One region of the Pueribacillus sp. YX66 genome, then DNA from elsewhere that is predicted to be linked to it. Evidence: riboswitches for the same ligand, from Rfam matches in the RefSeq annotation. Region 1 holds a riboswitch; the other holds the start of a gene.

What was found. A riboswitch is a leader RNA that binds a small molecule or an ion and turns the genes downstream of it on or off. The one in region 1 is predicted to bind FMN.
Region 2: another riboswitch for FMN. It lies ahead of ABU914_RS12645 (ECF transporter S component); the one in region 1 lies ahead of ribD (bifunctional diaminohydroxyphosphoribosylaminopyrimidine deaminase/5-amino-6-(5-phosphoribosylamino)uracil reductase RibD).

Annotation. Positions count from the first base shown of each region.
Region 1 is NZ_JBEUEL010000005.1:16,973-36,080, forward strand. Features, by position in the region: gene spoIIAA (anti-sigma F factor antagonist) at 1-55, shown strand, start outside; gene spoIIAB (anti-sigma F factor) at 59-499, shown strand; gene sigF (RNA polymerase sporulation sigma factor SigF) at 512-1,273, shown strand; gene ABU914_RS03435 (stage V sporulation protein AA) at 1,424-2,035, shown strand; gene ABU914_RS03440 (stage V sporulation protein AB) at 2,035-2,466, shown strand; gene ABU914_RS03445 (spore germination protein) at 2,483-3,922, shown strand; gene ABU914_RS03450 (R2-like ligand-binding oxidase) at 4,116-4,991, shown strand; gene lysA (diaminopimelate decarboxylase) at 5,106-6,428, shown strand; gene ABU914_RS03460 (peptidylprolyl isomerase) at 6,454-6,891, shown strand; gene ABU914_RS03465 (YIEGIA family protein) at 7,014-7,889, shown strand; gene ABU914_RS03470 (capping complex subunit for YIEGIA) at 7,904-8,095, shown strand; gene ABU914_RS03475 (immunoglobulin-like domain-containing protein) at 8,204-9,601, opposite strand; gene ABU914_RS03480 (DUF6801 domain-containing protein) at 9,725-10,345, opposite strand; FMN riboswitch at 11,070-11,207, shown strand; gene ribD (bifunctional diaminohydroxyphosphoribosylaminopyrimidine deaminase/5-amino-6-(5-phosphoribosylamino)uracil reductase RibD) at 11,312-12,397, shown strand; gene ribE (riboflavin synthase) at 12,410-13,057, shown strand; gene ABU914_RS03495 (bifunctional 3,4-dihydroxy-2-butanone-4-phosphate synthase/GTP cyclohydrolase II) at 13,072-14,268, shown strand; gene ribH (6,7-dimethyl-8-ribityllumazine synthase) at 14,359-14,829, shown strand; gene ABU914_RS03505 (GNAT family N-acetyltransferase) at 15,020-15,391, shown strand; gene ABU914_RS03510 (DUF309 domain-containing protein) at 15,405-15,920, opposite strand; gene ABU914_RS03515 (type III polyketide synthase) at 16,036-17,142, shown strand; gene ABU914_RS03520 (isoprenylcysteine carboxyl methyltransferase family protein) at 17,142-17,663, shown strand; gene ABU914_RS03525 (D-alanyl-D-alanine carboxypeptidase family protein) at 17,742-18,902, shown strand; gene ABU914_RS03530 (nucleoside recognition domain-containing protein) at 18,895-19,108, shown strand, end outside.
Region 2 is NZ_JBEUEL010000032.1:14,233-28,117, forward strand. Features, by position in the region: partial or broken gene guaA (glutamine-hydrolyzing GMP synthase) at 12-956, opposite strand; gene ABU914_RS12590 (transglutaminase TgpA family protein) at 1,026-3,182, opposite strand; gene ABU914_RS12595 (DUF58 domain-containing protein) at 3,189-4,352, opposite strand; gene ABU914_RS12600 (AAA family ATPase) at 4,355-5,323, opposite strand; gene ABU914_RS12605 (YfhE family protein) at 5,678-5,836, opposite strand; gene ABU914_RS12610 (thioredoxin family protein) at 6,010-6,327, shown strand; gene ABU914_RS12615 (hypothetical protein) at 6,714-7,034, shown strand; gene dinB (DNA polymerase IV) at 7,127-8,224, shown strand; partial or broken gene ABU914_RS12625 (alpha/beta hydrolase) at 8,236-8,836, opposite strand; gene nadX (aspartate dehydrogenase) at 9,085-9,717, opposite strand; gene ABU914_RS12635 (FAD-dependent monooxygenase) at 9,880-11,016, opposite strand; gene ABU914_RS12640 (DMT family transporter) at 11,319-12,245, opposite strand; gene ABU914_RS12645 (ECF transporter S component) at 12,326-12,904, opposite strand; FMN riboswitch at 13,156-13,292, opposite strand; partial or broken gene ABU914_RS15520 (transposase) at 13,390-13,589, opposite strand.

The DNA.
Region 1 (19,108 bases):
GATTCGATTAGAGGAAAATGAAACAAATGCATTACAAACGTTGGGGGTGGCGTAAACAATGAATAAAATGAAGCTTCAGTTTTCTGCTTTAAGTCAAAATGAATCTTTTGCAAGAGTGACAGTCGCTGCATTCATTACTCAATTAGATCCTACGATGGACGAAATGACAGAAATTAAAACGGTCGTTTCTGAAGCGGTAACAAATGCGATAATCCACGGTTACGAGAACGATGAAAATGGTGAAGTTTACATTGAAGTAACGCTCGAAAAAGATGATACGGTACATATTACTATAAAAGATGAAGGCGTAGGAATTAAAAATCTTTCCGAAGCACGGCAACCACTATACACTTCTAAACCCGAATTAGAACGTTCCGGTATGGGATTTACAATTATGGAAAACTTTATGGATGTTGTCGACATTGAAACGGATGTCAATAAAGGTACGACGATCCGCCTTACGAAATATTTATCAAAAAACAAAGCGCTATTTAATTAAGGAGTACGACTTATGGATGTCGAAGTGAAAAAGGATTTTCAAGAATCGTACTTAACAGACAGTGAAATTAAAGACTTAATTAAGAGAAGTCAAGACGGTGACACATCTGCACGAGACATTATCGTCCAAAAAAATATGCGTCTCGTTTGGTCAGTTGTTCAACGGTTTTTAAATCGTGGCTATGAACCTGATGATCTTTTTCAAATCGGATCAATTGGGTTATTAAAATCTGTAGATAAATTTGATCTTTCATACGATGTAAAATTTTCTACATATGCTGTTCCGATGATTATCGGTGAAATTCAACGTTTCATTCGTGATGATGGAACAGTGAAAGTGAGTCGCTCTTTAAAAGAAACTGGAAACAAAATTCGACGTGCAAGAGATGAACTGTCGAAACAAAAAGGTCGTGTACCAACAGTTCATGAAATTGCTAATTACTTAGAAATTTCGCCTGAGGAAGTTACGTTAGCGCAAGAAGCATCACGTTCTCCAGCATCGATTCATGAAACCGTATATGAAAATGACGGTGACCCGATCACGTTACTTGATCAAATCGTCGATCATACGACAGATGCAAAATGGTTTGACAAAATTGCATTGCGCGAAGCGATTGAACATCTAGAAGAGCGAGAACAGCTTATTGTCTACTTACGTTATTATAAAGACCAAACACAATCTGAAGTAGCAGAAAGACTTGGTATTTCCCAAGTCCAAGTTTCAAGACTTGAAAAGAAAATTTTAGTTGAAATTCGCAATCAGATGGGAGACTGACTCTCATCTGATTTTTAACGTTGAGCGAGCTTCCATAGCAATGATTTATTCAGCTTCAGATAATATTTTCCAATAATTCCCATCCCCTTTTTAAGCATATCCGTGTTTCATTTTCCCCATAATAAAGATGGTGGGAAAGGATTGATATTAATGGATACGCCTACGATTTATGTGAAAATGAAACATCAGCTTGAAGTTAATTTATCCGATAAAATATCAATTCAAGATACAACTTTCTTAGCTGGGAATAAAGAAATATGTGAAAAATTAGGTCCATTAATTGTACATGAAGTGAAGGAAAAAGATCATAACGTTATCATAATTGATCTATTACATGTCATCGATACGATATACGAATATGATCCAATTATTGAAATTGAATCGGTTGGCCTAACGCAAACTGTCGTCCGGGTGAGAGAGCAAAAAAAGAACCGTTCTTTCATCCTTTTTATATTTGTCTGGCTTTTGTTGTTTTTTGGAAGTGGATTAGCGATCATGTATTTTCATGAAGATGTAAGCATGCGTGAAGTACATCAACATATTTATTTCATGGTGACAGGAAATAAAATCGAATTTCCTTTACTTTTACAAATCCCATACTCCATCGGTTTAGGGGTAGGTATGATTTTATTTTTTAATCATTTATTTAAGAAAAAGCTTAATGAGGAGCCAAGTCCGCTCGATATTGAAATGTTTAACTATGAACAAGATCTCGATCAATATTTAATTGTTCATGAAAATAAAAGCGAGAGAAATGAATAATGGGTTTTACCGTATTATTCGTTATATTTATAGGTCTGGCAAGCGGATTGGCAGTCGGTAGCGGACTCGTTGCTTTTTTAACAATTTTAGGAGTCATTCCTAGGCTCATTCATTTAACAAAAACACGCAATTTCTTGCGCTTTTATGAATGGTCAGTTATTGTTGGAGCGACTTTATTTGGCTGGATAAGTTTAACAGATTTCTCATTTCAATTTACACATCTATTCCTTGTTATCATCGGATCATTGACTGGAATCTTCATAGGCATGTTAGCGGCAGCTTTATTTGAAGTATTAAATGTTATACCGATTTTATCGAAGCGGATTGGTTTTCGCAATAAAATCATTCTGCTGCTTATGGCCATAGCTTTTGGAAAAGTGCTAGGATCGTTATTTCAATGGATTGTATATGATCCATTTCGATTTGGATAAGGGGTGTATTCGTTTCATGAGAGAGATTAGTCGTAACATACAAGAAAACAAACGATATGTTGATGAAAGAATTGGAGTAGGTACTAGCTTTGATGTCGGCTCAAGAACCTTTTCCTATTTTGGTCAAGAAGTATTGCTTTACTTCGTGAATGGTTTATGTGACACAGAAGTCATTGTACAACTATTTGCTACGGTTGATCAGACATTTGAAGAGGACATGGCGATTGAAAAATATATTCGCAACAAACTGCCCCACCAACAAATCGAAACGTCAAATAAACTTGATGAAGCGATCGATGAACTGCTAAGTGGACTCGTCATCATTTTTGTTGAGAATGAAACAGATTGCTTTATTATTGATGTTCGAAAATATCCAGGCAGACAACCCGAAGAGCCAGATACTGAAAAAGTCATCCGCGGTGCACGTGATGGGTTTACTGAAAATATTATTGAAAATACTGCGTTAATCCGAAGAAGACTTCGCGATGAAAAATTGCGAAATGAGATTATTCAAGTCGGAGAGCGCTCAAAAACAGATGTCTGTATTAGTTATTTAGATGATGTTGCCGATCCGGGTCTTATTAAATTAATTAAAAAAGAATTGAGTAACATTGTAACTGATGGAATCCCTATGGCTGATCGAGCCGTAGAAGAATATATTATGAAACAAGGTTGGAATCCGTTTCCACTCGTTCGTTACACTGAGCGACCGGATGTTGCAGCTGTCCATTTACTTGAAGGTCATGTTCTCATTATCGTAGATACATCCCCAAGTATCATTATTTTACCTACAACCTATTTTCATCATTTACAGCACGCTGAAGAATATCGAGAAACTCCAACAGTTGGAGCTTATTTACGCTGGGTTCGCGTGGGAGGAATTTTAGCCTCTATTTTGTTATTGCCTTTATGGTACTTATACATTATTGAGCCTGATTTAGTTCCGAAAACGATAGACTTTATTGGTCCTAATGAAGATTCAAATATTCCGATCATTTTGCAACTGCTGATTGCTGAACTTGGAATTGACCTTTTAAGAATGGCTTCGATTCATACACCGACACCATTAGCGACGGCAATGGGCTTAATCGCTGCTGTTTTAATCGGTGAAATTGCAATCGAAGTCGGTTTGTTTGTACATGAAGTCATTTTATACGTAGCCGTTGTCGCCATTGGGAACTATGCGACTCCAAGCTACGAATTAAGCGTTGCTAATAAATTAGTGCGTGTACTATTGTTATTGCTCGTTTTAGCATTTAAATTACCTGGTTTAATGATTGGAATTACAATTGTCATTTTATATTTAGTTCATGTGAAAAATTTAAATACTCCTTATTTATGGCCGTTTATTCCATTTCATCCGAAAGCGTTTCTTCATGTGTTAGTCCGCACAGCCCAACCGTTTTCATCGTTTCGCCCAAGTATTGTCAATCCACAAAATCAGAAAAAGAAATAAAACGCCGAATGCAATATAACTATTCGGCGTCACATAAAATAAAAAATATTTAGATTTTTTTAACAATTATATTGACTTTGTTAGGTAAAAAATGTAATCTAATTATAGAATAAACATCATAAGACCGTTCACTTCCCCAATTTAATAGTTAGTTTAAAGTGAAAAAAAGAAAATTTACATTGGAGGAATGAAAATGCGGCATTATGTTTCAACGAGTGAACAAGGAATTAATCGTAACTCTATGCCGTTTCGATTATTCGAAAAGGCAAAAAGACTAGGAACGTGGGATCCGAGAGATATTGACTTCAGCCAAGACAAAGAAGATTGGGAATCGTTAACTGAACTTCAACGTGATCAAACACTTCAACTCATTGCTTTTTTTTATAGTGCTGAAGAAGCGGTGACCCATGACATTTTACCGCTTATTTACGCCATTTCAAAAACGGGTCACCTTGAAGAAGAAATGTTTTTAACAACCTTTGTCTTTGAGGAAGCGAAACACGTCGACTTTTTTAACTTACTATTAAGTCATATCGGTGTTAAAAAAGATCTAAATTCTTATCACACTCCCATATATCGAAAGTTATTCGATGAAATTTTGCCTGAAACGATGGAGCGTTTAATCGACGATCAATCTCCAAAGGCTATTGCAGATGCATGTATCGTTTATAATATGTTTGCAGAAGGGGTATTGGCAGAAACAGGATATTGGGCATTTTATGAGAGTTTGAAGAAGATTAATAAAATGCCAGGATTGCTCGAAGGCATTTCTAACATTAAGCGTGATGAATCAAGACATATTGGGTTTGGAACATATTTATTACAACGTATAATTTCTGAAGATTCGGATATGCTTGATTATATTTTAAATAAACTTCAAAGCCTAATGCCAATCGCGATTGAAATGAACAATACGTTGCGACCTGATGATGTGAGCGCATTTGGAATTAAAAAAGAAGATGGTGCTGCATATATGATGCGTCAACTCAATGCAAGACTTGAAGTTTTAAAAAGAGCGAAAGGAAAAACAATCGAAGAAATTTACAATACAGAAGTCTTATTTGAGTAAACTAAAACTAACGTAAAAGATTACAGACCGAATTTGAATTCGGTCTTTTTTTATGTTAAATTTAACTGATGAATGTTTTGTAATGCACGATGTAGATTATTAGGAGAGTAGACAATGAAATTACATGGTACGAGTCATATAGATAGCAAGGGGCACTTAAATATTGGTGGGGTCAATACTGTTGATTTAGTTAAGCGGTTTGGAACACCGTTATTTGTATATGATGTAGCACTCATTCGTCAAAAAACGAATGAATTAAAAAAAGCCTTTAATGATCTAGATGTAAAGTATGAAATTGCATATGCAAGTAAAGCTTTTTCTTGCATAGCAATTGTACAACTGATGCATGAAGAAGGATTAAGTTTGGATGTTGTTTCCGGAGGAGAACTTTACACTGCACTTGCTGCCGGTTTCCCGGCGGAACGCATTCATTTTAACGGAAATAACAAAAGTTTAGCTGAAATTGAAATGGCTGTCGAAGCAAAAATTGGCTGTTTTGTTGTCGATAACTTTTATGAATTAAGCCTTATTGAACGAGTTGCGAAAAAATATAACACAATTGTGTCTGTATTAATTCGGACAACTCCTGGAATAGAAGCGGAAACGCATGATTATATTTTAACAGGTCAAGAAGACTCAAAGTTTGGATTTGATCTGAAAAGCGGGCAAGCTGAACGAGCAATTAAACAAATACAACATCATCCACACTTTAATTTATTAGGTTTGCATAGCCATATCGGATCGCAAATTTTTGAAACGACAGGATTTGTTTTAGCTGCAAAAACATTATATTCCTATATTGAAAAGTGGCATAAGAAGTTTGGTTTTGTACCTAAAGTTTTAAATTTAGGCGGTGGGTTTGGTATTCGGTATACGAAAGAAGATAAACCGATCCCATTAAAAAATTACGTTCATGACATCGTGCATACTGTTCGGGAAGAGTCTAAACGTTTGCAAACAGATATGCCTGAAATTTGGATTGAACCAGGCCGTTCACTAGTCGGAGATGCTGGAACAACTTTGTATACTGTAGGCTCAGAAAAAGAAATTCCATCGATTCGACATTACATTGCCGTTGACGGTGGAATGACGGACAATTTGCGTCCTGCGCTCTATGAGGCAAAATACGAAGCGATACTTGCTAATCGAGCGAGTGAGACTCAAAATGGTATATATTCCATCGCTGGAAAATGCTGTGAATCTGGTGATATGCTCATATGGGATATCCCTTTGCCTAAACCAAGCGAGGAAGATATATTAGCTGTTTTTAGTACAGGGGCATACGGATATGCAATGAGTAACAATTATAATCGCATTCCCCGACCAGCTGTCGTTTTCGTAGAAAATGGAGAAGCACAGCTTGTCATTAAAAGAGAGTCCTATGAAGATCTTCTTTCTCAAGATTTACCGTTTAAAAGTGTGTTAACAAATTCTTAATATAATATGGGTGGAGGAAACGATAATGAAAAAAGGTAAAATTACATTTGAAAACGGAGAGGAAATAATCATTGAACTTTTTCCTAATGAAGCACCAAATACAGTAGCAAACTTTGAAAAACTGGCGAATTCAGGCTTTTATAATGGAGTAACATTTCATCGTGTAATTCCAGGATTCGTAGCTCAAGGAGGAGATCCGACAGGGACTGGCGCGGGTGGTCCAGGCTACACGATCAAATGTGAGACAGAAGGAAATCCTCATAAGCACGTAGCAGGCTCATTGTCAATGGCTCATGCTGGAAAAGATACAGGCGGAAGTCAATTTTTTATCGTTCATGAACCACAGCCTCATTTAGACGGGGTTCATACGGTGTTTGGGCAAGTCATTGACGGAATGGATATAGTCCTTCGGATTCAGCAAGGAGATGTCATGAAAGAAGTTACTGTATGGGACGAAGATTAAATTAATGAAGCAAACATTTAACCGAAAGCCTTTCAAAATAGGTTTTCGGTTATTTTTTGTTATATTCTCCATTGTAATGGTTACTCTACTGTTATAAGCACCACGGACAAATGGAGGAAATGATGTCTACATATATACTGCCTGTCATCATAGGGATTTTTTTTGGAACAATTTCAAGATTTATTTTGCTACGCACTGACTTTCGCCAATATCCAACTTACCCACAAGGTCGAATTATTCATCTTTCTTTTGGCTTTATAGCCGCTTTTATCGGGGCCGTTTTTGTCCCTTCTATTTTGGAACCAGATTGGACGGCAGTAACTTTTTTAGGTTTAGCGGCGACCCAATTCCGTGAAGTTCGTAATATGGAACGTGAAACTTTACAAAAAGTCGATGATTTTGAACTAGTTAGAAGAGGATCGCCTTTTATTGAAGGGATGGCTCAAGCATTTGAAAGCAGAAATTATCTTGTGATGTTTACATCGCTCGTTAGCACTTTATTAGCTGTTTATCATACATTACTAGGTATCGCTGCTGGATTTATTATGCTCATCATCGTTAAAAGAAATATGTCTGGAAAAGTATTAAAAGCAATCGCAAGTATACAAGAAGGTGAAATTCGTTTCGACGGTCCAAATTTATATGTAAGCGATATTCACATAAAAAACGTTGGGTTAGAAGAAAGTAAGCAGCTTATATTAGAACGAGCTGTCGGTGTGATCGTAATCCCCAAAAATGAAAATAGCGCAGTTACAATATCTAATCTTGGACAGCGGCAAGCGATGCTCCATCAAGTAGCGAACGTGTTAGGCGCGTATTTAGATGAGGGTGAACCCGACATCATCCCGTTGTCAAAAAGAAAAATGGAAGATGGAAGACTCGGTTTATTTCTTATGCCGGAGGAACGTGATTTTAAACAGATTAAAACGGTGTTAGAACAAGTTCCTGTCTTGGACAGTGCAATTCGTTTGCCGAATGAAGCAAATAAAGGAAAATAAGGAGATCATCTTTAATGAGTCAAAACAATGCGAAGATTATTGCCATAGTGACGACGAAAGCCGAAAACGTTAAAGGCGGAGGTATGCCTATTTTTATAAGACAAACTAAAGAAGAACTGCAAGATACAAGCAAAAATTTGGAAAAAATCCTCGATGCGGCAGCTCATGAGCTTGATGAATCAACAATGTTGATTGTCGCGCGCTAATTGTTGCATTTTTTAAAACTTATTGGTGTTTGGCTTATTCTTAATTATAAAAATATAGTAAAGGAGCTTAGGTGACTAAGCTCCTTTACCTGTGAATTACAAATTTTTTTATTCGATGGCTTTTCTGCGTCTTAAGAATAAGACTCCGCCAGCTGTTGCAAGTAATGAACCGATAAGAATCAGAGTAGGCAGGCTTGTCGCTGTTTTTGGCAGTTTTCCGCCTTGTGCAGATTTGCCTTTGCCGTCTTTGTCACTGCCAGTTGATGTTTTTATCGTACCTTTTCCGCCGCCATCATCACCAGAACCGCTACTTCCGACAGATCCAGCATCACCTTTCGGTCCTTTTGGACCTTGTGGTCCAGCAGGTCCTTGCAAGTTCGCGATTTTTTTCCAGCCATCAGCGGTTTTTTCATACACATCACCCGTTTTCGTGTCGAGATATAAGTCTCCGATGTCACCTGCATCCGCTTTTGGTGCGCCTGAACCAGTAAGAATCGCAGAACCTTGTTTACCGTCATCCCCTTTTAAGTTGCCAGTTTTTGTCCATGTGTTCGGATCACGCTTGTACACATCGCCAGTTGTCAGATCGAGGTATGAATCACCGTTGAATCCAAGTTCATCACTTGGCGGTCCTTCTCCTGTATACCAATTGCCAAATGGCTCAACAACGTTTACGGTACGTTCAACAGTTGAAACATTTCCAACACTGTCGCTGTCGCTTACGGTATACGTTACGGTATATGTTCCGATAGTATTTGTATCGACGTCACCTGAAATTTTGATATTATCAGACACATCCCCGTCAAAGTTATCGTTAGCTGTTGCGCCGGGTTCGTTGTAAGGATCGCCCTGCTTAACGGTTATTGGGTTGTCACCGTTTAAGGTGATGACAGGGGCTTCACTATCGATTGGGATGCTTGTAATTATATTAGCCTCATCCTCTTTAGGTGTACAAACTAAACCTAAAGGGACAGGATTATCAGTATTTGCAAACATAACAACATTCATTCTAATTTCGCTTAACTTTAATATAACTTCACCTTCTTCACCTGAAGAAAATGAACCAATAGTTGTGCCAACTTCATCTGGTATAGAGATCGTGAGAAATTCCTCGGACGTAGGAACATCTATTTGATGATCAGAAAACACTCTTTGATTACCTTCATTATTTTCGGATTCTATAGTTAAATTAATTGAGTCAATTGCTGTACCTGGTGCAAATCTAAAATTCTCTAAAGGTAATGTCAATGTAGCAAGAGCATTCTCTAACTGAAATTCTTTACTTGGTCCGATTATATTGGGAACAGTGGCCTTAAAAGTCATTGGGTTATCCCAAGGTAATATTTGAGACCCACCACCAGGTACCTGCATTCCACATTCACCTTGAATTGAAATTTCAGCATTGTTTGAAGTATTAGATGCGTTAACGAAACTTACACCTAAAACAAAAAGTGTGACAAATGGAACAATAAACATTATAAATACTGTATTCTTTAATAATTTCATTATAACTTCCTTCTCCCCCTAGTTATTGGATTAACTGATGAAAATACTACACACGTACCACGTGAGGTACGTGTGTAGTATTGATAAGTTAGAAATATTGATCAGGAAGACTAATTAATCTTTTTAATCTTCAACTATCGGAACTGTTGTTAAAACTGTATCTTCTCCTACTAACGGGCTACATGATGCATTAATAGGAATTATTCCACCTAAAAAGCTCTCTGGGTGAACTGTTGTATCAATGTCTCCGGCAGTGATAGTTAAATTTCCACTTTGTCCAGCTGTGAATGGTCCAGCATCAATTCCTACATTGCCTGGAACAGTAAACGTCATTGAACCAGAACTTGGAACAGTCGTTTTAGGAATTTGAATTGGAGTTGATGCGACATTGATAGTAGAAGCTTCGTTTTGAGAACTGATATTAAATTTCGTTACTTCCCCAGTAATAGAGTCAGCATAATAAGGAAACCCTCGTAAAACATTTACAGCAGGATTTTCTGGTAATGTTACAGTGGCAGTTGAATTTAGAAACATTACTTGTCCACCAGGCTCTACTGAGTCAGGTACAGTTGCTTTAATCGTTACTGGCATTTGAAAATCTACTACAGAGTCACACCAATATTGAATAGTCTTTTCTTCCTCATGGTATCCGTCCTCTGCTGCACTTGCACCAGTGACGCTCCCCATTAAAAACATTGGGATAGCTAGCGTCATAAATCCAACTTTACGTAATAATGCCTTCATCAAAATCACTCCTTATTTTTTAATAATTTCCAGAGACTTGAGAAACGCGACGACGATTTCACCTCCTAGTCCTCCTAGTAGCCAATTCTCTAGATCAGAACATTCAGATTCTTTTAGGTTGCTCTGTATTCTAGTGATGGATAAAGCTTTTGGATTTGATTTCAATCTTGGAGGATAGATGTAGTCTTTTATTGGATGTTCTGAATCTTAAAAATAGTGTAATAGGTTTTCTATATATTTCCAACCCTACAAATGTATGTTTTTAACAAAGAATGTAAAATTTGTACGTGTTTATACCCCCTTCATTTGTCGGTTTTTAAGAAAATTCATTCCAAATACTAAGAAACTACTATCAGTGATTGAAAGTATTTCTGATTGAGGTGATATTGGCAAGTCACTATTACTTAGAGATAATGATGGATACGAAATAAATATAAAAGTTCAAAAAGCATCTTGTGTTCTTTTTGCGTACTAAATGCGTACGAAAATTACAAAAATCATGATAAATTAATAGTAGAAGACAAACATATGAATATCTGGAAAACCCGCCTATTCATGTTGTAAGGATCGGGCATTTATATAAAATATTTATGAGCGCATTTTTCAATTGGCTGAATGGAGAACAAGTAGCTTAACTCCTTGCTTTATTTTTTTGTTAAGTATAAAATACGATCAATAAGAAAATAATTTTAGAGGAAACTAAAGTAAATAGCATATTTTATAATCGTTCCTTCGGGGTCGGGTGAAATTCCCTACCGGCGGTAATGAGACGCATGTCTCTCAGCCCGTGACCCGCGCCTGCGCGGTGGATCTGGTGAAATTCCGGAGCCGACAGTGAAAGTCTGGATGGGAGAAGGAATACTACATATAGGCGAATTGTGCCCTTTTTTAAAGGGTTATTTCCTAATGTAAAAACCCCGAACGAATGGTCGAGGGTTTTTTTGTTGTTCAAAAGGGGGTACAGATTTGAAGGAAATTGACTATATGCAACTTGCGATTCAGTTAGCAAAAACAACTAAAGGACAGACATCACCGAATCCTGCTGTTGGAGCGGTCGTTGTAAAAAACGGAGAAGTAGCAGGGTTAGGCTCTCACCTCAAAGCAGGTGAGCCTCATGCTGAAGTATATGCTTTGAACATGGCTGGCTCAAAAGCGGAAGGAGCAACTTTGTACGTCACGCTAGAGCCGTGTAGTCATTATGGAAAAACCCCCCCATGTGCTGAATTAATCATAAATTCCGGAGTGAAACGTGTCATTATCGCGATGAAAGATCCGAATCCGAATGTTGCTGGAAAAGGAGTTGAAATGCTCGAAAAAGCAGGCATCGATGTCAACGTTGGAATATGTCAAGAAGAAGCGAAAAAGATAAATGATGATTTTCAACATTATGTTGTTTCAAAAACTCCTTTCGTCACATTAAAAACGGCGATGACGATCGACGGCAAAATTGCAACATCGACTGGAGAAAGCAAATGGATTACAGGGGAAAAGGCCCGCGCAGACGTACATCGCTATCGTCACGAACATGATGCGATTTTAGTTGGTATTGGTACTGTTCTTAAAGATAACCCTAAGCTGACAACGAGACTTCCAGAGGGTGGGAAAAATCCGATTCGAATTATATTAGATCGGCAATTAAAAACACCGTTAGATTCATTTGTTGTTACGGACAAATCAGCTCCAACGTGGATTGTAATTGATAAAAATGTTGAAATTGAACGGAAAGGTCGTTACAACTTCCCGCACGTGAAATTAATTGAAATGAGCGATCCGCATCAGCTTTCCAAATTAATGTTGAAATTAGGGCAACTTGGAATAACGTCACTTTTCGTAGAAGGTGGTGCACATATCAATAATAGCTTTCTAACTGCCAAGATCGTAAATCAATTCATTTTTTATATCGCTCCAACAGTCATTGGGGGAAGTGACGCCCCGACTAGTTTCGAAGGAATGGGGATCAAGCATTTGAAAGATGCAATGAAATTAAATATCGAGTCCGTCGAACAAATTGGAAACGATTTGAAAATAATTGCAAAGCGAAAAAATATGTAAGGAGATGCATGAATGTTTACAGGCATAATTGAAGAAGTCGGAACGATTGCAAACATCAAACAAAGTTCAAACTCGAGCGTACTAAACATTGCCGCAAAAAAAATTTTATCTGACGTTGCGTTAGGCGATAGTATATCCGTCAATGGAATCTGTTTAACGGTCACTTCATTTTCTTCTACTTGTTTTACTGTTGACGTTATGCCTGAAACAGTAAAAAGTACGAGTCTACGTTCTTTAAAAATAGGTTCTTCCGTCAATCTCGAAAGAGCGGTTGCAGCGAATGGACGATTTGGAGGTCATTTCGTTACTGGACACGTCGATGGTATTGGGAAAATAATCGCGAAACGACCGGTCGAAAATGCAGTATACTATGACATTTCGGCCCCAAAAGAGTTACTAAACTATATCATTTTAAAAGGATCCATTGCTATCGATGGGACAAGTCTCACTGTTTTTGGTGTATCTGAACAAAGCTTTACGATTTCATTAATCCCACACACGCTTTCTGAAACGATATTAGGCGTAAAAGAAGTCGGTGATGTCGTCAATATCGAATGTGACATGCTTGGAAAATATGTTGAACGTTTCATAGGACAACAAGAAAATGAAAACAAAAGTCAATTAACGAAAGCCATTTTAGACGAAAATGGATTCACATAAGGAGTGTGACAACAATGTTCGATTCAATCGAGGAAGCCATTACAGATTTGCAAAATGGAAAGATTGTTATCGTCGTCGATGACGAAGAAAGAGAAAACGAAGGTGATTTTATTGCACTTGCAGAAAAAGTTACTCCTGATACAGTGAATTTTATGATTAAATATGGACGCGGACTCGTCTGCACACCGATTACAGAAGATTTAGCTGAAAAGCTCGACCTGATGCCAATGGTTGAGCATAATACAGACCCTCACGGGACAGCGTTTACGATTAGCATTGATCATAAATTGACAACAACAGGGATTTCTGCTCATGAAAGAGCAATGACGATCAAAGAAATGCTTAACCCAAACGCGAAAGCATCTGATTTTAAACGCCCAGGACATATTTTTCCTTTAGTTGCAAAAAACGGAGGTGTTTTGCGGCGAGCAGGTCATACAGAAGCTGCAGTCGATTTAGCTCGATTAGCTGGGGCTAAACCTGCTGGTGTGATTTGTGAGATTATAAAAGAAGACGGGACGATGGCAAGGGTTGACGATTTAAGAGTCATCGCAGATGAATTTGATTTAAAGTTTATTACGATCAAAGATTTAATTCAGTATCGCAGTCACAATGAAAAGCTCGTTAAAAAAGAAATTGAAATTAAATTACCGACAGAATTTGGTGAATTTAAAGCCATTGGGTATTCGAATGCGCTTGATAATAAAGAACACCTCGCACTAGTAAAAGGCGATATTACACGTGATGAACCAATCTTAGTGCGTGTCCACTCTGAATGTTTAACAGGTGATGTGTTTGGCTCGAATCGATGTGATTGTGGTCCTCAGCTGCATGCTGCTTTGCATCAAATTGAAGAGGCTGGTACAGGTGTACTCCTATACATGCGCCAAGAAGGACGCGGGATTGGTTTAATGAATAAATTGAGAGCCTATAAATTGCAGGAAGAAGGCTATGACACAGTGGAAGCCAATGAGCAACTTGGCTTTGCTCCTGATTTACGAGATTACGGAATCGGGGCACAAATTCTTAAAGATCTCGGTGTGACAAAAATGAGACTCCTCACGAATAACCCGCGAAAGATTGCAGGATTAACCGGATACGGCTTAGAAGTCGTTGAGCGAGTTCCGATTCAAATGCCGATGAAATCCGAAAATAAAAGATATTTAGAAACGAAACATAGTAAGCTTGGGCATTTACTGCAAATCGATTAAACTGTAAGAGGATGTTCAAAAAAGTCCAGAAAATCCACTGCGTCTGATTATGCCCCTTTTTGAACACGTACTGTAAAGGAGACGATGAAAATGCAAAAAACATACGAAGGAAATTTAGTCGGAACAAATTTAAAAATTGGTATTGTTGTCGGACGTTTTAATGATTTTATTACGAACAAGTTGCTCGATGGTGCTGAGGATGCATTGCGCCGACACGGTGTGTATGAAGAGAATATCGAAGTAGCTTGGGTTCCAGGTGCTTTTGAAATTCCGTTAGTTGCAAAAAAAATGGCGCATTCCAACAAGTATGATGCTGTCATTACGCTTGGAACCGTCATTCGTGGCTCTACTCCCCATTTTGACTACGTATGCAATGAAGTTGCGAAAGGCGTTTCCCACGCTTCATTATCAAGTGATATTCCTGTTATTTTTGGGGTTTTGACGACAGATACAATTGAACAAGCAGTTGAACGTGCGGGCACGAAAGCTGGAAATAAAGGCTGGGACGCTGGTATTTCTGCAATCGAAATGGCGAATTTAATGAAGGACTTTTCTGAATAACGTCGCAAGTTTACCCTTGATCGTGTATACTATGAATGGTAAAAGCACAAGCGCAAAGAGATGCCGACTTGCACAGGATGTGCTGACTTCTGCGTTGTGCACACGACGTGCACGCTTTTAGCAGAAGATCATTAGATTCTTTCGGTACATGAGCAAGGTTTTTTTAACATCCACTTAAAGAGGGATCAGTATGCTTATACGTTACAAACGTGCCTTTGAAAAAATTGCGATGGGATTAATGTCATTTATGCCCCAAGAAAAAGATTTGAAAAAGTTACAAGAAACGATCAAACTTTATGAATCGAATGACGATTGGCAACTTTATTTATGGAAACAGGATGACGATATTGTTGGAATAATCGGGGTTTCTGTTGAAGATGATGAAACTGCGATTTTGCAACATGTAACTGTAAACCCATCGCACCGAAATCAAGGGTTGGGTAAAACGATGCTAACAGCGTTAAACAAGTTAATTGGAGAAAAATTTGAAATTTTACCGAACAAACATACACGAACATTTTATGAAAAATGCTTTGCAGATGATGAAGAAGAGAAGCTGTAAATTTTATTTAATTTCAGCTTCTTTTCTTTTTTTGCTTCTCTCTTTCAGCTATCATGATACTTCGGTCTCTCAATCTATGTTTGTTTACAACATATTCATTACTTAAATCACTTTCACTTCCCCACGTACAATTCAAGCGTTCGCACTCTTCTTTACAAACCTCAATTAGCAATTCAGAAACGATAGGTAAATCAATATCCTTGAAACTTTTTCGATTGATAAGGTCGGTATATCGTATTTTTAAAAGTGTATGAAGCCGTTCATAATGTAGAGCTAACGATTCAATCGCTGCTTTTTCACGTTGTAAATTTTCGATTGCTTTTTTAATGAGCGTTGTCGCTCCCTTGAAATTTCCTCTTCGATGATGATATAAAGAAACAGCAATTTGGATTAAACCAACCCAATACTTTTTCCTCTCTTCTTTTCTGTCTTTCTTCCACTGTTCTTCGAGTACTTCATGACATTCAAAATAATCTCTTAACCCATGAAAATAAACTAAATAATCAATGTATGCTTTCGGATATTCCATACTTCTCATTCCTCAAATCATTTTTATTGTATTGTACCATCAATGCGTTGTCGGAATGAAATGACGTGTTTTCGCTCAAACTAACGACAAGTAGATCGTAAAGGGGTTTTAAACATTGTCATACATTCTTTCAATAGGTACGAAAACACCTCCTTATTATTATTCTCAAGAAAAAGCAAAGGAATTTGTTCACGAACTTTTTCGTTCTAAATATAAAAAGATTGATCGACTGTTAAACGTATTTCAAAACGGTCAAATTAACGGGCGATATTTCTCCGCTCCATTAGAATGGTTTAAAGAAACGCATTCGTTTTCAGAGAAAAATGAACGGTATGTTGAACTTGCAACAACCCTCGGAATTGAAGCGATAAAAAAAACAATTGAAAACGACATGTTTTTAACACAATCGGTTCACTACGATGACATAGATGCAATCTTTTTCATATCTAGCACAGGCCTATCCACACCAAGCATAGAAGCAAAAATAATGAACAAGCTACCTTTTCATGAGCATACAAAGCGGATTCCAATCTGGGGCCTAGGCTGTGCAGGAGGAGCATCTGGAATCGCGCGTGCTAATGAGTATTGTAAAGCTTTTCCAGAAACAAATGTTTTAGTTTTATGTGTTGAGCTTTGTAGTTTAACGCTTCAAAAGGACGACATAACGAAAAGTAATATTATTGGAACTTCATTGTTTGCAGATGGTGTTGCGTGCAGCTTAGTCTGTGGTCGTGAATCAAAGCTTCTTCAGTACAGCAAAATTGAATCATTACCGATGATTATTGACAATGAATCTACGTTAATGGCTCACTCTGAAGATGTCATGGGCTGGGAAGTAAAAAATACAGGGTTGCACGTCATTTTTTCAAAAGATATTCCAACGATTATTAAAAACTGGCTAAAACCAAACGTTGAAAAATTTCTAAAACGACATCAATTAACGGTAGAAGATGTTAGCCAATTTATTGCTCATCCGGGTGGAAAAAAAGTGCTAGACGCATATGAAACAGCGTTAAACCTTTCAAGCGAACATCTCGCTCATTCAACAAAAGTTTTAAACGAATTTGGCAATATGTCTTCTGTTACTGTTTTATTTGTCATGGCTGAAATTTTAAATTTGAACATTCAGCATGGTGAATTTGGTCTATTGTTTGCACTCGGTCCAGGTTTTTCATCTGAATGTGTGCTGCTTAAATGGCACAACGTTAAGGGGGAAATATAATGTTTTTTGTGATTGTAATTACGTTTGTGATGGTGCAACGAATCGTCGAATTAATCGTAGCGAAGAGAAATGAACGGTGGGCCCGACAAAATGGTGCGATCGAGTATGGGGCGAATCATTACAAATATATCGTTAGTTTACATACGTTATTTTTTATATCGCTAATCATTGAATATACGTTACATCCAACGCTAATTAATGGATGGTATTTTTTCTTTACGTTGTTTATATTGGCACAAGGGCTGCGAATTTGGAGCTTATTCTCGCTCGGAAAATATTGGAATACGAAAATTTTAATCATTCCCCATTCGGCTAAAGTATCTAAGGGACCTTATCGTTTTATGAAACATCCAAATTATATTGTCGTCGCAATTGAACTATTTACATTGCCAATGATATTTGGAGCATATGTGACTGCCATACTGTTTTCGTTATTAAACTTCATCCTTATTTATTTCGTCCGAATTCCTAACGAAGAAGTTGCTTTACAATCATTGCAAGTGTCATCAAGACAAAAATAGAAATTTAGACATGCTCATAACATGAACCGTCTCGCATAAACATAGTTAACAAAAAGGCTTGTTTAAAGGCGGGATGTTATGAAATTAACCGATATATCCGTTGCTTTACTAATCAGTTTACTATTATTTCTTTTTTTTCCAACACTGACCGATGCAAATGATATTGACGTTTCAGCAAAAAGTGCAATCTTAATCGAACAAGATTCAGGGCGAATTATATATGAAAAAGATGCAAACACAAAAAGCAGAATTGCGAGTATCACAAAGATTATGACCGCAATCATTGCGATTGAATCAGGGAAATTAAACGAAAAAGTTAAAATTCATGAACATTTCACTAATATCGAGGGGTCAAGTATCTATCTCGAAGAAGGTGAACTCATTACACTTGAAGATTTAGTTTATGGATTAATGCTCCGTTCTGGTAATGATGCTGCTATTGCTATAGCAAATTACGTCGGTGGAAGTGTTGATGGTTTCGTTTATTTGATGAATGAAAAAGCAGAAGAATTAGGAATGTCCAATACGATGTTCGCAAACCCTCATGGTTTAGACGATAGTGAGCACCATTATTCGACAGCGTATGATATGGCAATACTAACGAAATATGCGATGAACAATGAAACGTTCAATAAAATATTTGGAGCAAAAAACTATAAATCATATACATTCAATGAGGAAGAAAAAGTACGTTATTGGAAAAATAAAAACAAGCTATTAACAGGGTTATATGAATATTCTACTGGCGGGAAAACAGGGTATACAAAAAGAGCAAAACGGACTCTCGTGTCAAGTGCACACAAAAATAATATGACGTTAATTGCTGTCACATTAAATGCGCCTAATGACTGGAATGACCATATTCATATGTTTGAGTACGCATTTCAAAATTATGAGAAGGTAAAACTAATCAATCCCGGTAAATATAAACAAATTAAGGACCGTTTTTATAAAAACAAACTAACGATAAAACATCCTGTATACTATCCTCTCACACTAGAAGAACAGGAACATTTGAGCTCTTCATTGTACTTATATAAACCACCTAAAGAGGATGAGTGGGCAGAAAACGGCGTACCGGAGCCTGTCGGGCGGATAAACATCATGCTTGATGAGGAAGAAATTGCTTCCGTACCACTTTTTTTTGATGGAAACCCAATAAACAATCATAATGATGGCCTTTTAAATAAAATAAAAAGCTTATTCTTTTTTGTTTCAAAGGTTGATCCATATGATTAATATCATATGGATGCTCTTGTTCATCATTGGGTTTCTTTATGCCGCTTTTAATGGAACAATGGAAGAGGTCAACAAAGCCATTTTTGACGGTGGAAAAGAAGCTGTAGCCGTTTCAATTGGACTCATTAGTGTACTCGTATTTTGGCTCGGCATTATGAGAATAGGAGAAGAGGCTGGTTTACTAAAGAAATTAGCAATTTTATTTC
Region 2 (13,885 bases), on a different contig from region 1:
CTCTCCGACAACTACTCCCACTCTATGGTCGCTGGTGGTTTTGTCGTAATATCATAAACGACACGATTGACATGAAGAACTTCTTTCACAATTCGCTCAGAAATTTTCTCCAAAACATCAAACGGGATTCGCGCCCAATTTGATGTCATTCCATCCGTTGAATGAACGGCACGTATGCCTACCGTATAATCATACGTCCGGGCTAAATCGGTCATGCCAACACTACGAATATTTGTAAGTACGGTAAAATATTGCCAAATCTTTCGTTCAAGTCCAGCATTTTTTATTTCTTCACGTAAAATCGCATCGGATTCACGTACAATTTCTAGCTTTTCTTCGGTAATATCCCCGATAATTCGGATTCCTAAACCTGGACCAGGAAATGGTTGGCGCCATACGAGCTCTTCGGAAATGCCGAGTTCGAGACCAACTTGTCTCACTTCATCTTTGTACAATGTTTTTAAAGGTTCAAGTAATTTCAATTTCATTCGCTCTGGAAGTCCACCGACATTATGGTGTGACTTTACAAGCTTCGCATCACCTGCCCCACTTTCAACAACGTCAGCATAAATCGTTCCTTGAGCTAAAAAATCAATGTTCTCAAGTTTATTCGCCTCTTCTTCAAACACGTAAATAAACTCATTCCCGATTATTTTCCGTTTTTCCTCCGGATCAGTTACACCACGAAGTTTATTTAAAAAGCGTGTTTGTGCATCAACTTTAATAATATTCATTTCAAGCTGTCCGTGAAATAGTTTCATGACACTGTCCGCTTCATTTTTACGAAGCAATCCATGGTCAACGAAAATACAAGTGAGTTGGTCACCAATCGCCTTATGAATTAAAGCTGCGGCTACGGATGAATCAACGCCACCACTTAAAGCACAAATCACTTTCTTATCCCCGACTGTTTCACGTATATTTTTCAATTCAGTTTCAATAAATTGCCTAACATTACGCATTCATTCCACCTCTTCTACGATTCGTTCATAATGCGTTTATTCTATCAATGGCTACAGATACGGTCAATATGAGAGCTTATTTATGACAATTTGCCAATGTTTTTGTAAATCATTGTTTCGTACAGTTTGAGCTTGATTTGAATATACGTTTTCTTCATACGCTTTCGTCAAAATCAACATGCTGTCAATCGCCAGTTTTTCATCAACTTCTTGCGCAAATTCACGCAATGTTTGTTCTCGCTTACGTGAAAAACGATAGACATTTAATAACCAAAGCAATTTCGTATACCATTCGTCAAAATGAATATCGAACGATTTATTTGCAAGCCGATACAACACCCATCGCTTCGCAATTCGGCGATGCGATTTAATTACGATAAAAACAACACTTGCGACACCGATTAAACTAATAATAAGCCATTTTACATTTAGTTTTAAGAAAAACGGCGATGTCATTTGCTTCGTTGTTTCATTTTTTTCATCCATTTGATTCTGTTCATTGCGTTCGCGTTGCCCCGTTTCTTGTTCTGAAACAGTGCTTTCATCATTAAGTGTTGATACGAATTGAAATGGATTCACAAATCCTCTCGTCGGTTCAAACGGAACCCATCCAGAACCTGGGAAATACGCTTCTACCCATGAATGAGCATTTTCATTTGTAATTAAATGTCGACGCTTGCCATCACCGAGCATTTCTTGAAATTCTCCACCCGTAAATCCTTTCACCCATCTTGCCGGGATGCCAATACTTCTTAGCATGACAACCATCGAAGACGAGAAGTTATCACAATAGCCTTGTTTCGTCTCGAATAAAAATTGATCGACGTAATCATCGTCACGACCTGGTATCGCCACATTTCTCGTTTCATACGCGTATCCATTACCGGTAAAATAAAACTCAATCGCTTTCGCTTTTTCATAAGCAGTCTCAAAATCTTTCGTCACCTCTTCAGCAAGATTTTTCACACGATCCGGCAATGAATCTGGCAACTGTAAATAGTATCGTTCAATATTTGACGGATACGAGTGACGATCACTGCTTTTCAACTCTTCAATTGAAAAAATCGGGTACTCATATTCAAAAGAATAATTTTGAACGACTTCAGTTTGTGTCGATACTTGACCTGTAAGCGTATTTTCAAACAACGGAAGTGCGCTTCCGTTCACAACAATATCTGTCGGCTGTCCTTCATAAAAAAGAAAAGAAAATTGTTGAAATCGAGTCATTTCAATCATTGCTTCTTTCTCATCAAGTCTCACATTTTCTTCATATAATGGTGTTGACAGTTCACCTGTAAATGGTTGCAAAACACCGTTCGATGCTTCCCAACCTTTTCCAGTATAAAAATCTTTCGTCTCTGCACGCCAATAATGAACCGTTTCGATGTCCGCATAAAAAACTGGAGTCGTGTCTAGCTGAAACGGACCTCCAAGCTGTTCGTCATCTTCACCATAGCCAAGCTTTTTTATCGGACTTGTCATTGTTTCTTCATTATCAAAACCTGTTGCTCCTTTTAAAAAAGGAACCGGATCTGCCCATTGTGGTTCAGATTTCGGAGCGGTTATACCGATAATTAAAGCAGATACAATCATAATAAACACGAACGCAATCCACGAAAAAGGAATTTGCGTGCGTCCGTAAAATCCTTCGCGTTCATTAATTTTTACGACTTGAAGCATACCGATTAACACAAAGCCGATAACAACAACTCGAATGATCGCTAATGAAGCGTCGTACGGTGTAAACGTATCGATAACGGTTACGTACACGACAGTCATAAAAATAAACGGAAATACATTTCGCCGTTGCAGAAGCCATTGCCGCATTAAATAACCGACTAAACAAAAAAGAAGCAAAAATAAAAACGTCCGCGCAACATCGCTAATCTCATAAAATTGTCCTGATAAAAGTGCTTGGACAAGATGAACAATATGTGAAAAAAACACTACGATCCATTGCAGATCAAAAATCGATTGCTCGAAATGAGCAGAATGAATGATAAATAGTATACTAACGACATAGAGCGGAATGGAAATAATGGCGGTAATATGAACATACGAAAACAAGAAAACGAGCGCAGAAAACAAAATTAAAAGTGATACCGATGCAGCAGGAATAACCTCATGAAGCGGGCGCAGCCATTCCCAAAATAACAAAAGTCCAAGACAAAATAAGACAAGTGAATAAAGATTAAGATGCTCGCTTTTTACAATCTTCATGTTCCGTCACTCGCCTTTCTTTTTCAATACTGTATGTACGACTGCCCCTGTTGCTTGTATCTGTCGCAAGATGGGAAGTTCGTTGTTCATATCACGCATTACATAATAGAAATCAACATGAGTGTGTTGACTCGCTAATCGATTCAATAGCTTTAAGAGCTCATCAGAAACATATGCGGATATGAAAACGACGCGAACCCTTTTTTGGTCGTGCATAAGAACACTTTTTACAAATTCAGCAAAAGATGTCTCTCGCTTCGCTTCTACTTTGGCCAACATTTTGTAAACATGGTGACCGTTCCGTTCGTCAACTCCATGTTTCATTTTTGAAAATCCTGCGATTACAAAAGGATGTCCGCTTCGTTCAATGACGGAAACGAGCGATGCAGTTACAGTGACCACTTTCTCGAACAGATCGAGATCCGTTGCCGTATAGCTATCTTTACTGTCGTCCAAAAATAGAAGCGTCTCTTCTGTTACACGTTGTTCAAACTGTTTGGTCACTAATTTATTTCTTTTCGCTGTCGTTTTCCAATCGATCCATGTTAACCGATCACCGGGAACATAGTCACGAATCCCAACAACAGTCGACACATCTTGAACCCTATTTTTTGAAAGAAAAGTATTTCCGCTAACTCCTCGACTACTAGACTTCCAGTTTATCGTTTCAATTCGCGGATAGACTAATAACGTTTGTTCAAGATCATATTCGACTTGTTTCTGAATAAAGCCAAATAAATCCCCCGTTTTAACGATAACCCCACTAAACGTGTGTTCTCCTCGCGGCAATGAAGGGAGCGTGTACGTATACGTCATATTGCGCTTAAAGAGAGGAAAAAAAATCGCTTTAGCACTTGATTTATTAGCAAGTTGACTGTTTAACTTCTCTGAAAACTGTTCTTTAATAATAAGGTAAAACAAAGGGAAAAAAGATTTTTTTATTTCGATCGTCACTTGTAGCGACTGTCCCGCTTGCTTCGGTTCAACCGGGAAAATTCGTTTCAACTTAATCGTTTTTAATGGAAAAATTCCGATCACAAAAGCGTACATGATAAGTGGAACAACACTGTAAAAAAGAAACCAACTGACAAACCCGCCTTGAAACATGGCATAAGCATACATCATTACAATTAAAACGATGGAAAACAACCACTTTATCGTTCGCTTCACAATCAAAATTTTGACCTCTTTACAGGAACTGCTATTTTTTCACATAACTCGCGAATGATATCGACTGCCTGTTTTCCTGCGAATATCGCTTCTTGACTCATCATCATTCGATGCGAGCAAACGAATGGAGCTAAATATTTAACATCATCTGGTATGACGTAATCACGCCCCCGAATGTACGCATAACTTTTCACCGCACTCAGCAAAAGCAATGTTCCACGCGGACTTACACCGAGCGAAATAAACGGATGGTGCCTCGTTTCATTCACTAATTCGACGATATATCGTTTCACTTCTGGTTCGACAAACACATCCTTCACTTCTTTTTGCATTTGAACAAGTTCAGACAGAGAAATGACAGGTTCAACTTCATCGAAAGGTTCACTTTTTTCAAAGCGATTTAATACTTCAAGTTCTTCTTCTTCACTTGGATAACCGATGTCGAGCTTTAAAAGAAAACGGTCAAGTTGAGCTTCTGGGAGCGGATACGTTCCTTCATATTCAATTGGATTTTGCGTTGCCATCACAAAAAACGGAGAGTACAACTCATGCGTCGTTCCGTCAACCGTTACATTACCTTCTTCCATCCCTTCAAGTAATGCAGACTGCGTCTTCGGCGATGTACGATTAATTTCGTCTGCTAAAATGATATGTCCCATTAGAGGACCTTCCTTATATATGAAAGCTTGCTCTTTTTCATTATAAATTGAAAGACCTGTTAAATCAGAAGGCAACAAATCTGGTGTAAACTGAATCCGACTAAACTCAGCACTGACCGATTTCGCTATTGTCTTTACAAGCAACGTCTTTCCGACCCCAGGCACATCTTCTAGCAAAACATGCCCTTCAGCTAAAAGTGCTGTCAAACTTAATTCAATCGGTTCACGTTTTCCGACAATAACCTTTTCAACATTCGTTATTATTTTTTCGATTAACGGATGATTTGACTCGAAAGCAAAACTATAGCTCACGATTTTTCCCCCTGTCTCAATAAGCAAGCGTACTTTATTATTAAACTAGTATAACAAAAATAATGTCTAAACGGTTGGAACGTAAATATCCATTTACTAATGATCATCGTTTCAATGACTAAAAAGTAGAGTTGAAAAAAGTTGCCATAATGATAAGATGAAACGACAAAATGCCCGTTGCATTTATCTATTTCCCAGGAAATATTACAAATTACCCTTATGAGTCGACGGCAATCATACAACATTTCAACAAAATAACGTACGTCTTTTAAATGCTAAAAAATTTCATTACCATAATGTGTCATTCATATAAAGAAAACCGTCTCCTTTTTTTAGGAAACGGTTTGTTGTTCATTACATCTTTAAGCTGTCGTTTTCTTTTTTCTGTTGTTCTTGACGATATGCCGCCTTGTCTGCTCGTTTAAATTCACTCGTATAAAGGACTTTCTGTGTTGAACTTAACCCATTGTACTTTTCTTTAAACATTTCATGTGGTCGCTCTTTCCCTTTCATCACATTCGCTCCTTTCGAATTTGAAATTAGTCTTTCCTTTCGAAAAGCTTTTCAAACATTTTAAGCGAACATCCCTACTACCCCTCATCGAAAAATTAAGCTTAATTTATTGAAAATATGACATCACACCTCTACAATGTTATGTATACTGAACGACATCGGAGGTAGAAATGATGAAAAAACTTGAGTCAATGGAACAATTTGAGCAATTAAAAAACAATGGGAAGCATATTTTTCTTTTTTCGGCAGATTGGTGCCCTGATTGCCGTGTCATTGAACCTTTTATGCCTGAAGTTGTAGAAAAATACTCTGACTATGAGTTTGTATTCGTTGACAGAGATAAATTTATCGATCTATGTAAAGAATTAGATATTTTCGGAATTCCTAGCTTTATCGGCTTTGAAGAGGGAAAAGAACTTGGACGCTTCGTAAGCAAAGAGCGAAAAACAAAACAAGAGATTGAAGATTTCATTCAGTCACTTTCTGCATAAGCGATAAAAACAGCATTCATGCTGTTTTTTTATTTCATTTTGTTCATATTTGACACGAATGCAATCATACAAATGATCGGGTTTTTTATCGTTTGTCGCAACGTTATGCTGTACCGCTCTCCATTCACTAATGTATTGCCTAATACTAAGCATGCAGAAGGGGGCAAATTCGGATCTCTTTTTGTTCTTGCAATTTTGCACCAAACTATCTCGGAAACAAAGGAATTTTAAATCATAATCTTTTTTAATCCTACCTATTATTTTAGACTTTTCGATATGAGATGCAAAATGGCAGTGAAATGATTGCGGGTCTCATTCACAATGGTCGATATATAAATGAACAAATCGGTTTCACGTTTGACGTACCTCATGACTCGGAGGATTTCATGACGGCTGAAATTGGCAACTGGTCGAGCGGAAACCCTCGTGTTGATTATACGATCGACTTTTTCTATACACCAGATAAATCGATTAAACAAAATGTGTTTAGTCTTATCGTGTTGAACGGTATGATTGTAAAGCAAGATAGGGATGATGAAATGTGGTACATTAGCGCGTTTGAAGGAAAAACGTATGCTCATGTAACTGCTGGAGAACCTTCTGAAGAACTATTACAACCCCAACATCGTGCTAAGTTAGAAATCGTACAAAAAATGATATATGAAGATTTACCATTGGCACTGCAAACAATAAAACGAATAAAGTAAAACTAGTCCCAGTCATTCACACTGGTACGGGGAAAACATCGAACGCTATGACAGGCGGTCGACACGTTATTAAGTAATGGAGAGTGACAAAAATGCAAGCGACACGCAAAATTATTCACGTTGATATGGATGCGTTTTTCGCTGCTGTCGAGCAAAGGGACGATCCAAAATTAAAAGGGAAACCTGTCATCGTCGGTGGGCTTCCGAATTCCCGAGGTGTCGTCGCAACGTGTTCCTATGAAGCTCGCAAATACGGCATTCATTCCGCCATGCCGTCATCGATTGCAAAACGAAAATGCCCGCACGCCATTTTTATTAAAACAAACATGGAAAAATATCGTGCAGTTTCAAAACAAATTATGCAAATTTTTCTATCGTTTACCGATCTTGTCGAGCCCCTTGCCCTCGATGAAGCATATTTGGACGTGACAGAAAATAAAGTGGGCATAAACTCAGCAACACTCATCGCAAAACAAATTAAAAAACGAATTTTTGCTGAAACGAAGTTAACCGCATCCGCTGGTGTTTCATACAATAAATTTTTAGCAAAGGTTGCTTCTGGCTATCAAAAACCGAACGGCCTAACAGTCGTTACGCCTGAAAATGCAGATGCGTTTATCGACAACATTCCAATCGGTGATTTCTTCGGCGTTGGAAAAGTGACAGAGGAGAAATTTCTTCAATTAGGTGTAAAAAACGGAAAAGATTTGCGCCAATTAAGTGAGGAGACACTTATTAGAGAATTTCAAGAACGAGGACGAACTCTTTACCAAAATGTTCGCGGGGTCGACGAACGGCGTGTCAATCCGAACCGAAAACGGAAATCTCTCGGAAAAGAAACGACGTTGCGAGAAAATATAAGTAACATTCATGACATGCTGCCCATCATCGAACGTTTATCAGAAAACGTTAGCGAAAGGTTACAAGCTCAACAACTCGTCGGAAAATGCATCGTCGTGAAAGTAAAGTTTGCTGATTTTTCTCAGCGAACTCGTCGAATGACACTCGACAATTATACGAATGACAAAACGACAATCTTTCACTATGCTGAAAAATTGCTACATGAATTTAACTTAGAAGATCAATCTGTTCGCTTGCTCGGTGTCACGACGACTGAACTAGCATCGGCACAAACAAGCAGAAGGAAAAAAGCAAATATTAAAGTGTACGAACAACTGAAACTGTTCTAAAAAACATTGATTTATCCAAAGTTTTGACGCTGATACCACAGCCGCATCTTGTACTTCGTTCATCGTTAATTGGTGACCCATACGTACCCAATAAAGTCTGACATTTGCATCCGCTGCTTCAAATAACGCTTAGAGTTCTCTTGATTCCTCAAGAGAACAAATAGGATCATTTTTCCTGCGCCAATGAAAATTTTCTTTTTCGGCTAAGTTAGACAGTTTGATTCCTTTTCGTGCCACCATTGGATGATGAAGAATGGCTCCTTCTAACGCATCTTCATTATGAAATAACAAACTTGCTAAGATGTTCGCGCCATTGGGGTAACCGATCGCAATCAAATTTTCGCGAGCAAATCCATACGTTTTTACCGCTTCATCAAGAAATTCGTTCGGTAAATCGAATCTTCTTCATCAAAAACCCCTTCTGCTAGCCTTTCGAAGAAGCGTGGTATACCATTTTCTAATACGTTGCCGCGAACGCTTAATATCGAAGCATCGTTATCGATGACTTCTGCTAGTGGGAGCATGCATATCTCGCTCATTTTCCCCTGTGCCATGAAGCAGTAACAACGTTCGTTTCCCGGAAACTTTTCCTTTTATAAATAAATGTTTCATCGTTATTCTCCTTCGTATATTATGTTTAGGCTTCATTATTTTCGCCTATTCCTCCTTACTTATTTACCTGAGTTTATGTCAACGACCTAACCATTACGTATCGAACAGAACGTACTAGCCTCAAACATCTTCACTTTTTCTGTTTAGATGTAATCTAAACGATAAATAGGAATCGTGAAAACGCCTTCTAAGCATTGGGTTTCATCAAACATTTCATGTACGAAAACTTGTTTGTTAAAGAACACTCTTTATCCGATAACGATAGGATCTACTAGTGCTTTTATTGAAGCGAGTATACTCAGTCCAGTTAAATAGCTCGTCTTCGGATTGCTAGGCATCGCCAAATTTTCAATTTCGACCGTACATGCTCCGAAGTCACCACGAACGTAAATCGTATGCTTATTTTTATCAATCGATGGATCTGCGATTACTTGTACTTTCGTCTCGTCAGTCCCTAAGCCCACCAATGACAAAATGATTGCGACGTTAACATTTTTTGGAAACTTATGAATCGCATCTGTCGCTCGTCCATTAAAAATCACTGTTTTTTCGGTCATTTCAACTTCTGTTAATGATGACGCGGGTTTCCTCGTCGTAATCGTTACCTCTTCCAGACCACCAGATAGCTTTGCCGCTTTTATAACATCGAGTCCACCGATCGCCCCCGAAGGCAAAATTAATTTCCGCATATTTTCCGAAGCCATTTGTTGTAATTCGCTATAAAAATTAGGATCAACGAACGCACCGATACTAAAGATAAGTAAATTTTTTTTTGTGATCATTCGCGGAGCATATTGTAAAACAACTTCACGATTAGCACATTCGACAACGACATCAATACCAGATTGCAGAAATTCATCAATATCTCGAAACGCATTCACATCGTACACCTTCTCAAATTTACGTCGCTACCGATTTTTCACGTTCATCAAAAATTGAAATAAATTCAATGGAGTCTAATGCATTTTCTATATTTATTTTTTAAGTAAAAATGTCCCGAGCGTACCACAACCGATTAAACCTAGTTTCATACGACTCACCTCTTAAAAATCGACATCGAGTAAAAATTCGAAGTTTTTTTGTAAAAGTGACGAAGGAACGCGCTTAAAAAGTGCATTTCTAGCGCGAATCGCAAAAGGATTTCCAAGTTGCACACCGAAACCAATTAGTCGAGACATCGTAATTATTTTTTTCGTTCGTTCTATACGTTTCTGTTCATACCGTTTCAAAGCAGCTTCTTCATCAAGAGATGAAAAACAATTGGCGAGCACAATCGCGTCCTCAATCGCTTGCCCTGCACCTTGCCCCATGTTCGGTGTCGTCGCATGAGCTGCATCACCCATTAAAATAATCCGCCCGTATACAAATTTTGAAAGTGGGCGAATATCTTCAATATCATGATGAAGTAGCTCACTATCCTCCGCTTTACGAATGAATTCCGAAACATATGGCGGAAATGCGGAAAAAAGGCGTGCGACATCTTCAACTTTATAATGTTGATATGTAGGATCTTTTCGTTTCGCATTCACACATGCAAACCAGTATAAACGGTTACCTTTTAATGTAGCGAGCCCAAAGCGCAACCCTTTACCCCAGATTTCTGTCGTCGTATGCTCACCATTCGGATGCTTTCCAGGCACGACACCTCGCCAGCATGTATACCCGGAATAACGTGGAGCTGAACCAGGTACAAGTTTTTGACGAATGTTCGAATGGATTCCGTCAGCCGCAATGACATAATCACCTTCATCAGACGATCCATCTTCAAAATGTACGACAACCTTTTTACCATCATCAATCATGTCCACACACGTCTTATTCAAATGAATTAGTTCCGGTCGCAGAGCATTAACGAGCGATTCATGAAGCTCTGCACGATGAATCGTAAGATTATTCACTTGATGTTTTTTGCTCATTTCCTTTAAGTCCATTTCGTTAAGAAACTGTCCACGCTCATCATAAAAATCTAAACGATCGAGACGATTCCCGAATTTTTCAACGGTCTTCCCAACGTCCGCTTCGTACAATGCTTGCAATGCGTTTGAGCCAACACCAATGCCAGTTCCGAGAGGTTTTAATGATGCCGCACTTTCATAGAGAGAAACAGAAAAGCCTTTTTTATCTAACATTAAGGCGGCTGCTGGACCACCAATGCCACCGCCAATCACTATAAATTTCATTTTCTTCCTCCTTTTGCTACGCCCCGTGTGAACTTACGGATAAAAACTGTTTTCCCCCCTTTTTGAGAGGAGATGAACTGAGGCTTTACATTGAGTGACAAGCTTTATAGGCTATAAAGCCTTACCACAACAATGATTACTGCGTCCCTGCTAAATAACTCGTACTTGTGGAGACCCAAAGCCAAGCTTTCTATATTGAAAAATTTTCACACCATTTTCGCCTCTGCTTTACTTCGTAGGATTTATCAAGTGCGATTGCAAATCACATGCCATATATTTTCAATCGAGCTTTTGACTCTACTCTACGACGCTTTAGATTGTGGTTTTCGCATAGACTCAAAGGCGCCCGAACCAAAAAACACGCCGCATAAAATGAACAAGAAGCCAATGACATGACAAAGAACGATCGGTTCTCCAAGAAAAAAGGCTGCTCCTGTTAAAGCAAATAACGTGTTCAAATTAACGAAAACAGCTGTTTCTGCTGGGCCGACTTGTTTAATTGCAAAATTATAAATCATATGTCCAGCCGCTGTACAAATGAGTGCACTGAACATAAAAAGAAGACCGAGCTTCCATGAAAATAGTGCCGTCACTTGCGTGAACTTTGCATTTTGAAAAAAGCTCACGATAAAAATAATGAGCGAACCGAATACGAGCATATAACCTGTAAGCAATCTTGGATCAAATGTCGGATTAAGTTTGCTAATTAAAATAAAGCTATACGCCTGCGCAAGCATCGAAATTAAAATCATCGCATCACCGATGGAAAAGACGGATAAGGCATCTGTTCCTGCAAGCGAGGTAATCATCATTCCTAGAAAACCAAGAATAAAACCAACAATTTTTAGACGCGAAAATGCTGTTTTCAATAGCAAAATCGAAAGCATTAACACGACGAGCGGATTCGCTCCTAATATAATCCCCGCATTGACACCAGATGTATTCGCTAGTCCAAGTGCAAGAAATATATGGTGCAAAATAACATTAAAAATCGCAATAAAACCAATCGTCACGAGTTCACGTTTCGTTGGCAAACGAAAAATGCTTAACAAGCGCGTCATGATGAGTACAGCGAGCCCCGCAGTAAAAATACGCAACGCCGTTAAAAAGACAGGGTCAACAGTTGTTACAAGTACTTTTAACGCTGAAACATTTAATCCCCATACGAGCATAACGAAAAATAGTAATCCATAAATCTTTTTCACCTGAGCTCCCAACTTTAATTTCACGAGTGATCTCCTTTTATTATACCGATTTAGCCAATAAAATAAAAAAAGGAAAAGGATTGTTTATCCTCTTCCCTCTTCTTTTATGCACTTTTCAACGTGTTTTCTGTGAACCATTTACCCATACGACTGTATATAATCATAAAGATAATCGCGATAATCATTCCTTTTAGAATGTTAAACGGCAAGACAGCAGTGACAACGAGTTGGCGGAGCGCGCTCGCTGACATCGGATCCCATCCGAGCAAAGCAATATAGGCAGGTAAAACAGCAAAGTAATTTAATAAACTCATAAACACGGCCATAAACAACGTTCCAACGATGAATGAAACGATTAAGCCTTTTTTCGCCTTTAAACGCTTATACACGTAATACGATGGTAAAACAAACGTGATTCCCGCTAGGAAGTTGGCAATATTTCCAATCGGAATTCCTGCTTCACTTCCGATAACAATATAATCAATAATATTTTTAAATAATTCTACGAGAATCGCTGCAACTGGACCAAACATAAGCGCTGCGATTAAAGCAGGAATGTCACTAAAATCAACCGTTAAATACGGCGGAAATGGTGGAATCGGAAACTTAATCAACATGAGTACGAACGCCAAACCACTCAACATTCCAATTGTTACAAAAGACTTAAGATTATACTTTTTCATAATCCTCTCTCCTTAAAGATTCATCCCTTACCAAGAAAAACGCGATCGCGTTTTTCTTAGGAATACAGAAGCCGGATTTGTGTACATTTGCGAATGAGCAAATTGCACTTTCCGATTCTTAGAAGAAAGGCAGACCTTGCTGTCGTATGCTTAGCTATACAATAAAAAACCCCCAAAGAAGATTCTTTGAGGGAGAAATGATCGGCATACTTAAAACGTGTCCATCATTAAAAAAGTGAACACAAGGCTACCTCCATCTTCTCCCATCCAGACTGTACTGTCGGCTTTGGATTCTCACCAAATCATGCACTAAAAGGCTCGCGGGCTAAGAAGTACATTTGACTTCAATACCGCCGGTCGGGAATTTCACCACGCCCCGAAGATGAATCGTTGTTAATATTCTTATTGTTTAATTTAAATTATAATGTATATTTTGTAAAAAGGGAAGGAAAAACGTTATAGAGTTTGTGTTAACCTTTTCTCCGTCTTGTGTAATAGCCATTACGCGTGCTTGTACGTTTATTGGATCGTTCATATTCATTCGCTTGAATGTACAATGTTCGCTGTTCATCCACTAGCTGATTAAAAACAGCGATATGATGCTTTTAGAAATACATATTTGACAGACTTGTCAATTAGGCTTTGTATTTCTTTTGTTTTCAATGTAAACATGTAGCTGGGTCATCTTGAGCTGCCTCCTAGTAAAGTTTTTATGGTTAAAAACATGTACCGTAAAGGCAATCAGATGGCCTATTCTTTTTAACACAATTATTTGGACTTTGTCCATTCATAAAACGTACATTTATATGTGTAATTTTAGTGAGCAAACCATACGGACGATCACTTCATGTTCTTTTGGTTGTTCAACCTTTTTCAACTCAAAAGTTAAAACGTCCAGGGGACGACCGAATTCGTGGAATATAATACATTTTGCATACAAAGTAATAAGGCTCCTTTCATCATTTGTAACATTCTTTTTCG